DNA from 3 places in the Rothia sp. HMSC069C03 genome. Region 2 is predicted to be linked to each of the others. Evidence: predicted binding sites of a transcription regulator. Region 2 holds the regulator's gene; each other region holds the start of a gene.
The links. The regulator LexA, encoded in region 2, represses DNA repair genes until DNA is damaged. The targets are predictions, from matches to a motif close to TCGAACANNTGTTCGA.
Positions count from the first base shown of each region.

Region 1 (3,280 bases), on a different contig from region 2:
GGCAGAGCCACACGACCGCGCGGGGTACGACCAATCAGGCCTTCACGCACCAGGTACGGTTCGGCAACCGTCTCCACGGTCTCCGTCTCTTCACCCACCGCAATGGCGAGGGTGGACAGACCCACCGGGCCGCCGCCGAACTTGTGAATCAGCGCCTCCAGCACGGCGCGGTCCAGACGATCCAGGCCGCGCGAATCCACCTCGTACATGTCCAACGCGGTTGCGGCATCGGTCGCGTTAATGCGGTCCACGCCGTTCACCAGCGCCCAGTCACGCACACGGCGCAGCAGGCGGTTCGCAATACGCGGCGTGCCGCGGGAACGACCGGCAATCTCGGTGAAACCCTCGGAGGTAATCTGCATATCCATCAGGCCCGCGCTACGGCGAAGCACCAGCTCAAGCTCCTCCACCGAATAGAACTCCAAGTGACCGGTAAAACCGAAGCGGTCACGCAGAGGACCGGGCAGCAGACCCGCACGGGTCGTCGCACCCACCAGAGTGAACTGCGGCAGCTCCAGCGGAATGGAAGTCGCACCCGCACCCTTACCGACCACAATGTCCACACGGAAATCTTCCATCGCCATGTAGAGCATTTCTTCAGCAGGGCGGCTCATACGGTGAATCTCATCCAGGAACAACACCTCACCGGGGGTCAGCGAGGACAGAATCGCCGCCAAATCACCCGAATGCTGAATCGCCGGGCCGGAGGTGATACGCAGCGGCGCCTCCATCTCTGCCGCAATAATCATTGCGAGCGTGGTCTTACCTAGACCGGGAGGGCCCGACAGCAGCACATGGTCGGCGCTACGGCCACGCATCTTCGAAGCCTCCAGCACCAGGGACAGCTGCTGACGCACACGGCGCTGACCCACAAAGTCATCCAGGGACTTAGGGCGCAGTGCCGCCTCAATCATCTTCTCTTCAGGCTCTTCTTCCATCGCCACCAGGCGCTGGGCGGGAGCTGAAGACGCCTGAGTGCCGGGCACCTGACCGGGAAAATACCCGCCGGAAACCAGGGACGCCGCGGGCTGCGGCTCATAGGGATTCTGGCTCATAGAATTCTTCTTTCACAAAAGTTTGAGTGGGATACATCGAACAGGGCGCGCCGTTTAGTGGCGGCCCACCGTGTTCTGAGTACCCAAGGAGGCGAGCACACCGCGCAGAGCCACACCCACCGGCTCAGTCTCTGCGGCAGGGTTGTGCTGCACGTAAGCGTCAATAGCGGCGGAAGCGTCCTTCTCGCTCCAGCCCAGGGAGGTGAGAGCGTCAAGCACCTGCGGCTTCCAGACAATGCCCTGGCTCAGCGGCAGCTCATCGGTCTGGCCATCGCTGAGAATCAGCTTGCCGGCAAGCTCCAGCACAATACGGCGGGCCCCCTTCGGACCAATACCGGGAACCTTCGTGAACGCCTTATCGTCACCGGTCGCCACGGCGCGCTCCACCTCAGCGGCAGTGTGAACACTCAACACCGCCAGGGCAATACGCGGACCAATACCGGAAACCGAAAGCATCATATCGAACACTTCACGCTCGGCAGGCTCCGAAAAACCGTACAGGGTCATCGACTCTTCACGCACAATCATGGTGGTCAGCACGGTAGCTTCCTCACCGGTGCGCAGCTTGGAGAGAGTACGCGCGGTAGCGTACACAAGCATGCCGAAACCGTTCACGTTAATCACCGCATGATCAAGGCCCACCTGAACCACACGACCGGTCAGGGATGCAATCATTTCTCTCCACCTTTCAACACCGCGCCCAGGAATGAGGCTCGCGGCAGTGTGAGGGCACCGGGAACTCCGGCACCCACAGAACGCACTCCCCCAATTCAACGGGGAGACACTACAAGTATATTAGAATATTTCTTCTGAAATCAAGCATATATTCGAACTTCTTAGCGAATACATGCGAGCCAGCAGGAGAGGGCGCCAGAGCCCGCGAAGGCACCTTCTAGCGGCGGCGCCTCTAGCGGCGGGCGCGCGCCTCCGCCTCCATCCAGGCACGCTGCGCCGGAGTCAACGACCCACCACGAGGCGACTGCGCCGGGTGTGAACCCTGGTGAGTCTGCGTCTGGGCTGCCATATTGATACCCGAACCGATGCCGCCGCCACGCCAGCCGTGACAGATCGCAATCGCCAGGGCATCGGCAGCATCGGCGGGCTTCGGCATAGAATCCAAACCCAGAATGCGGGTCACCATGCGGCCCACGGATGCCTTATCGGCGCGGCCACTACCGGTCACCGCCGCCTTCACCTCCGAAGGGGTATGAAAGAACACCGGCACGCCGCGCATCGCCGCAGCAGAAATCACCGCGCCCGAAGCGTGCGCCGTACCAATCACCGTGTTCACCTGCTCCTGAGCGAAGATACGCTCAATTGCCAGGGCATCCGGCTTATAGGTGTCGAGCCAGTGGGAGGCGGCATTGAAAATCCAGAGAATACGCTGGTCCAGGGACTCCGCCGGGATCGTACCGGCAACACCCACGTTCACGAAGTGCGCCTTACGGTCGGCGGTCATATCGAGCATGGAGAAGCCGCAGCGGGTCAGGCCCGGGTCAACACCCATGATGCGGGTTGCGCCCGGCACACGCTCCACGGCGGCGGCGGTACGGTTCTCGCGCATGCTATCGCGTGCGGCAGTTTGAGCGGCGGCCATCATCTCCCCTTTCGACAAGCTCCCTCTAGAATATCTAGATTCTAGCCCTTCAGAATCCTAGCACCCGGCACCGGGGCGTGCTACGAGCACGGTCACCACGAGAACGGCCATCACAAGCGCGGTCACCGCGTGAACAGTCACCGCGCGCCCCGCGAAAAGTACCCAGCGCATCCCCAAAATAGCCCCAGACGCTAAGAAGCCACTCCCCCAACCAGCCACCCTACGGCGGCTCGGTTAAAGGAGCGGCTTCTTCAAGCATCAGATATCAGAATCCGAGTGATTACTCAGCTTCCAGCTCTGCCATGACCTCAGCAGAAACGTTAGCGTTCGAGTAGACGTTCTGAACGTCGTCGAGCTCTTCAATAGCGTCTGCCAGCTTCATGAACTTCTTAGCACCCTCAGCGTCCAGGTCAACCTGCATGGTCGGGCGGAAGACCGGGTCGTCGTTGTTGTACTCCAGGCCAGCCTCGTCCAGTGCCTTACGGATCTCAGGCAGGTCGGTCGGTGCGGAAACAACGGTGAACACGTCGCCCTCGTCCAGAACCTCTTCGGCACCTGCATCCAGAACAGCCATCAGAACGTCGTCCTCGGTCAGACCGTCAGTCTTGGTGACCTCAGCAACGCCCTT
Region 1 is NZ_KZ627140.1:360,863-364,142, reverse strand. Features, by position in the region: gene ruvB (Holliday junction branch migration DNA helicase RuvB) at 1-938, opposite strand, end outside; gene ruvA (Holliday junction branch migration protein RuvA) at 1,110-1,730, opposite strand; gene ruvC (crossover junction endodeoxyribonuclease RuvC) at 1,963-2,619, opposite strand; gene HMPREF2779_RS08575 (YebC/PmpR family DNA-binding transcriptional regulator) at 2,933-3,280, opposite strand, start outside.
Region 1: ruvA (Holliday junction branch migration protein RuvA) is a predicted target of LexA. The motif match lies at 1,871-1,886, and genes of this name have one in related genera.

Region 2 (3,280 bases):
ATCACGGGTGTCACCCTGCGGATCCACCGCCTGAGCAATATCCCACAGGGTCTCACCGTGCTTGACCACAACGACGGTTCGAGTCACCGAAGCGTTCTCCACGGAGGCTGAAGCCGCCGGGCTAAAGAAGCTAATAGCACCGAGCACAATCAGCGCCGCCAAAGTCAGCAGAGGCAGACCCTTCAGAAAACCGCGCACAGTGCCAAGACGACGAATAGAAGCGGGAACCGCGCGCAGAAGCTCGCCGCCCTTAGCCAGAAGAGCACTCTTCACGCCAGGTGCCTGCGCCGCAGAAGATGTCTGAGCAGAAACGGCGGGAGCGTGGGCGGGCTGAGCCACCTGCGCAGGACGGGGTGCATGAGCCGCACGAGAAGAGCGAACAGACTGCGAAGACGCAGGCACACGAGAACGCCCCTGCACGGTGCGGGCGGACACGGTGCTGGCGGACGCAGTGCGGGCGGGGTGAAGTACCACCAAACCTGCCGGAAGGTGCGCAGAAGTGCCACGAGAAGCAATAGGTGCTGCAGTAGTCATTGTGGTTCCTTTCTCTCAGCTCGCCCCCCGGGGTTACCCCCCCCCCGCGGGTCTAGCAATGCCGAGCGATACCCGCTCAGAGGTCCTAGTTGAGTGATAACTATGGAGTGGTGATTGTTAGGCGATAACTATTGGGTAGCTATTCTCTAGTTAGGTCAGAGCGTCGGGTGCACCAGGCTGCACTGGGTTACCCCGGAGCCCCATCCCCTGCGCTCTCTTCGCCAGATGCTCCCTAGAGCATCCGGGGTAGAACATGCGAAGAGAGGCAGAGGATTCGAATACATTCGAACACTCATTCACTCTCCCCTCCTGGAAGACTCCGGGTTGAATCTTCGAATATTTTTCGAACATTCACCCGTTAAATCCTGGACTTCAGGAGAGATTCAAGAGTATATACGAACTCTTGTTCTAAAGTCTAGCAGAGATGTACTAAAAATTTCTTCGAGTTTCGAAGAAAAAATCTAGAATATTTGTTTGAGTTTTTCGGTGTAGTGTTCTACACTGGTGTCAAGAGACGTTCCACACGCTCCTGATGAGTCCTACTCACAGCAGGTTTCTGTACCCGTTACAGCTTGGTTCTGTATCGAATGCAGGTGCTGCTGGCTGAGTTTTATAGGGCGGAGGCGCATACTCGTTGCCTGCGTATCGCTCCGGCACGGATAGAATTCCTCTACCCCCTGACGAGATAAGACCCATTTCGGCAGAACCAAAAAAAATTTTTTAGGACACCACCAGAAAACGTGTGAAGCACCCATCCGTGCCCCGACCCGATTACAAAGGCCGGAGTACAGACCGAAGGAAAAGAAATGGCAACAGCACCCCGTCCGGCGCTGACCGCGCGCCAGCAGAAGATTCTTGACGCGATCCGCACCGAGATTGAACAAAAGGGTTACCCGCCGTCCATGCGCCAGATTGGTGACATGGTGGGTCTTGCGTCCCTGTCCTCGGTCACTCACCAGCTCGGTCGCCTCGAGACCATGGGCTACATTCGCCGCGATCCCAAGCTCCCCCGCGCCATTGAGGTGCTGGATGAGAACGGCGTCGGCATCCACGGTAGTGCTTCCTCTTCCCTGCCCGAGCTGCCGAACTTCGAAGTCGGCGATGAAGACCTCGTACCCGTTCCCCTGGTTGGACGAATTGCAGCGGGCGGCCCCATTACCGCCGAGCAGTCCGTGGAGGATGTGCTCGCCCTGCCCCGCCAGCTGGTCGGTAGCGGCAAGCTGTTCATGCTCAAGGTCAAGGGTGATTCCATGATTGACGCCGCGATTTGCGATGGCGACTGGGTGGTCGTCCGCGAGCAGCACACCGCTGACAATGGCGATATCGTTGCCGCTCTACTTGACGATGAAGCAACCGTGAAGGTGTTCCGTCAGGTCGACGGCCATACCTGGCTCATGCCGCGCAACTCCAACTACGAGCCGATTATGGGCGACCGTGCAACCGTCATGGGTAAGGTTGTCTCCGTGCTGCGCAGTCTCTAGAAGACGCGGGTTCTAAACAGCACAGCTTCTCAAAGAAGCTGCTTTAAACAACGTTGCTATAAACAACACAGCTTCTAAAAGACATAGCCGCGAGGCTTTTAGCTCTATATAGAAATCACCCCGGTGATACGTGAACGTTCACGTATCACCGGGGTGATTTCTATATGTCCAAAGCGGATATTTCCAAAGCGGCTTTTTCCACAGCGGATATTCCTAAATCAGAGCGCGGCGCTGCCAGGATAGATCTTCTTACCCGATCTAACGCTCAATACTCGCCGAAAGCCGAGCCAGCGCATCGGTCACCGCGGCCTTATTCTGCGTCGACCACATCGGCGGCATCGCCTTCATTAAGAAACCGCCGTAGCGTTTAGTCGCCACGCGAGAATCCAGCACAGCCACCACGCCGCGGTCAGACACCGAACGGATTAGGCGACCGGCGCCCTGCGCCATGCGAATCGCCGCGTGGTGAGCAGAAACCGCCATAAAGCCGTTACCGCGGTGACGGTTCACCGCCTCCGTACGAGCCTGCGCAATCGGGTCATCCGGGCGCGGGAACGGAATGCGGTCCATCACCACCAGGCGGCAAGAGTCACCGGGAACGTCCACGCCCTGCCACAGGCTCATCGTTCCGAACAGGCATGAGTCAACGTCCTCGCTGAACTCCTCCACCAGGGCCTTGAGTGAAGACTCACCCTGCAGAAGAACGTTCAGGTCGCTATGCTCACGCATGTACTCGGCGGCACGCTCGGCGGCACGCTTCGAGGAGAACAGGCCCAGGGCACCGCCCTCCGACGCCTCGCACAGCTCACGCAGACGCTCCAGCTGACCCTCATGCACACCAAATCCCGGAGGTTTCAAATCCCCGGCAACATACATGATGCCCTGCTTGCGGTAGTCGAAAGGCGAACCCACGTCGATGCTCGTCCAGCGCGGCGCGCCCTCGCCCTGCAGTCCCAGGGCGGCGGCTGCAACGTCAAAAGAGTCACCCACCGTCAGGGTTGCGCTCGTCAGAATCACGGTGCGGTCAGCAAATAGACCGTCACGCAGCTGCAAACCGACGCTCAACGGGGCGATGTTCAGGGTCGCCGGGTCGGTATCGGAAGCAGCAACGTAGCGGCCATTCTCCCAGCCACCCTGACGAGAAATCCACAGCACGTCCTGCTCGCCCGAAGCCTCCAGAATGCGGCTACTCATATCGTGCACCTCAGAGACACGCGAGCGTGCCATCTGCAGGCCGGCGTCAACATCCTGACCATCCGGCTTCG
Region 2 is NZ_KZ627118.1:21,220-24,499, forward strand. Features, by position in the region: gene HMPREF2779_RS00315 (LysM peptidoglycan-binding domain-containing protein) at 1-534, opposite strand, end outside; gene lexA (transcriptional repressor LexA) at 1,341-2,015, shown strand; gene HMPREF2779_RS00325 (ATP-dependent DNA helicase) at 2,274-3,280, opposite strand, start outside.

Region 3 (3,280 bases), on a different contig from region 2:
GATTCGGTTTCTTCATGCTTGCGCTTAATGTACGCCTTCACGCCCTCGAATCCGGAGGTGTAGCGGCGTTCGCGGCCGAATCGGTTGCGGTAGGACACCTCAACCTTGTAGTCCTTGCCGTCCAGAATGGCGGCGCGGGTCTTGGCGGGCAGGTCCTTGAAGGGGGTGTTCAGGTCGAAGCCGAGCTCCTCCCCCAGGCCCGCGAGCAGGCGCAGCCAGTATTCGGTGGTTGCTTTGCCCTGCGACCAGGGGGCGATAGCGCCCTCACCGAGGGTCAGGTCGGGGTTGGGTACGAGCAGTTCGGTATCTACTTCAAGGCGCGAGCCGATGCCGTCGCAGGCGCTACATGCGCCGAACGGCGAGTTGAAGGAGAAGGCGCGCGGCTCGATGGTGTCGATCTGCAGCGGGTGGTTGTTGGGGCAGGCGAGGTTTTCGCTGAAGGAGCGGGTGCGTTCGGGGTCGTCCTGCTCGCGGTCCACGACGTCGATGAGTACGCGGCCGTCGGCGAGCTTGAGCGCGGTTTCGATGGAGTCGGTGAGTCGCTGGTGAATACCGTCCTTAATGACGATGCGGTCGACGACCACCTCGATGGTGTGCTTGTACTGCTTGGCGAGCTTGGGCGGGTCGGAGAGCTGCACGGTTTCGCCGTCCACGCGGGCACGCGAGTAGCCCTGGGTCAGCAGGTCCTTGAAGAGGTCTACGAACTCGCCCTTACGTGCGCTGACGACGGGCGCGAGGATCTGCAGGCGGGTGCGTTCGGGATACCCCTGCAGAATGTCCACGATCTGCTGCGGGGTCTGCTGGGTGATTTCTTCGCCGCATTCGGGGCAGTGCGGGTGGCCGATGCGTGCCCAGAGCAGACGCATGTAGTCGTAGATTTCGGTGATGGTACCGACAGTTGAGCGCGGGTTTTTGGAGGTGGACTTCTGGTCGATAGACACCGCCGGGGAGAGGCCCTCGATGAAGTCTACGTCGGGCTTGTCAACCTGTCCGAGGAACATGCGCGCGTAGGAGGACAGCGACTCGACGTAGCGGCGCTGACCTTCCGCGAAGATGGTGTCGAAGGCGAGGGAGGATTTACCGGAGCCGGAGAGGCCGGTGAAGACGACCATCGCATCACGCGGAATGGTGAGGTCTACGTTCTTGAGGTTGTTTTCGCGGGCACCCTGAACCCGGATACTGGTCAGGTCGTTCGCTTTGAGTGCGGTGCTACCGTGTGCCGGGCGGGGTGTCATCGAAAATCCTTTCGTCTTATCTTCGAACTTAAATTCTACACCCTCACGCCTTTCACCAGCGGGATTATGCGGCGGGTGAAGGCATGAGGGTGCAGTACTTATATGAGGCGGACTGGCAGGCGCGGTTTACCAGCCGCGGGTTCCCCACTCTTCAAGGTCGGGGCGCTCGTCGCCGAGGGTGGTGGAGCGACCGTGGCCAGGCAGCACGATGGCGTCATCTTCAAAGCCGCCGAAGAGCTTTTCGAGTACGTTGGAGAAGAGCTCACCGAACTGCTGCGGGGAGTCGGTCTTGCCCACGCCGCCGGGGAAGAGAGTGTCGCCGGTGAACAGCAGGGTTGCGGGGGTACCGTCTTCCCAGGTGGTTTCGAGGGTGTAGACGATGGATCCGGGGGTGTGGCCGGGCACGTGCAGGGCGCAGATGACGGTGTCAGAGAGGTAGAAGTCGAAGCTTTCGCCGCCGGCCAGCTCCTCTTCGATGGTGTAGTCTTCCTGCTCCTTAATAGCGGCTGCATCAGCTGCACCCGCGGAGGTCACGGCACCGGTGAGGTGGTCGAGCTCCTTAATAGCGCGGATGTGGTCCCAGTGGCCGTGAGTAACGAGGATGCCGGTCAGACCGATCGCACGGGGCCTGATGGAGTTGAAGTCCTCTTCCTTCTCCATGACGCGCACGCGGCGTTCTTCGCCGTCTGCTAGTTCGAGCTGCGGGCAGTCCTTCAGGAGCGCATCGAGAGTGAAAGCGTAGAGTTCTTCTGCGTCGTCTGCGGGGTCGATGAGTACCTGCTCGCCGGTGGCGCGCATGGTGATGAGGTAGACACTGTTGTCCATCTCGGAGACACTGAACGCACGGACAGTCAGTTCGGGGTTCTCAAAGATGAGGGTGGGTTCGGGGTAAGTAGTCATAGTTCCAGTGTAGGGGTTGTGACCACACAGCATGCGCCTATGCGGTTCGCTCCCCTATCAGCGCATTCGGCGTTGAACGTGCGGGATACATGTACGGGTTGCATGTGCTGGATGCATGTATGGGATGCACAGGGAACAGATTCTGGAGCACGCTCGGTACGGATTGGGTTCAGCGCGGATTAGGTTCCGACTGGACCCCGCCCGGTTGAGGGTTCAGTGAGATTCAAAAGTTAAACAGAGAAGCGACTGCGCATCGATACACAGTCGCTTCTCATGACACCCAGGGGTATCTATCACTCACTCAAACACAAGCAACCCGAGGACTTTGGAAATCTCACGATTACTTGATGACTCAATAGTAGCGAACTTTTTGGGGACTGTTTTACCACCCAATTTGGTACGGAGAGCCAGATTTGGTGACCTGCGCCTCATTGTAATCATTCCGTAATAAAAACAGGTGTTTTTTTAGGGTATCCATACATACCAATTTCATTTTTTTCGAATTTATATGTGATTTATTTCACTCAAAATAATTTTAGAATTTCCCCCTTTTGGCACTTCGGTGCACCTTTAACTCAAGCTTCACGCTCGGCAATCCCAAAGGTTCAATACCCGGTTTTAGCCCGGTATTCCGCAGAAGTAGAGGGTTAAGGTGAAAGTACTTTCAAGTACTTGCAACTTCATAAGCAGGAAAAAATGCACCGCCCACTGTTCAAAAAGTGCACAAATATACACTTGGGGGAAAAATCAATTGGTCTGTTTCACCCCCTTTGGGAACCTTTGAAGATAGGGCTTTTATAACAAAACAATAACAATACCTCATCCAAAAGGGGTCCTAGAGCCACCCAAAAAAACATCTTTCAAAAAACAAAGCACCTAGTCAATACCATATTTTCACAAAATGTAAGACAGTGTGTCACTAAAAAATCAACCTCTACAGATTGTTTAATAAAACCTCACTTTCAAGCATAAATAGAGCCCAATTATTAACCAGCACGTACCAATCCCACCCTCAAAACAGGCGCACTAGAAGCCTCAATGAAAGGTTGAGAGACTCCTCCACTAGGAGTTTCAGGATCCTTCACTCCCCCGGTTGCAGCCCGGTTGTAGCCTAGTTTCAGCCCGGTTGCAGCCTAGTTTCACTC
Region 3 is NZ_KZ627140.1:330,653-333,932, reverse strand. Features, by position in the region: gene uvrA (excinuclease ABC subunit UvrA) at 1-1,235, opposite strand, end outside; gene HMPREF2779_RS08480 (MBL fold metallo-hydrolase) at 1,362-2,135, opposite strand.
Region 3: uvrA (excinuclease ABC subunit UvrA) is a predicted target of LexA. The motif match lies at 1,258-1,273, and genes of this name have one in related genera.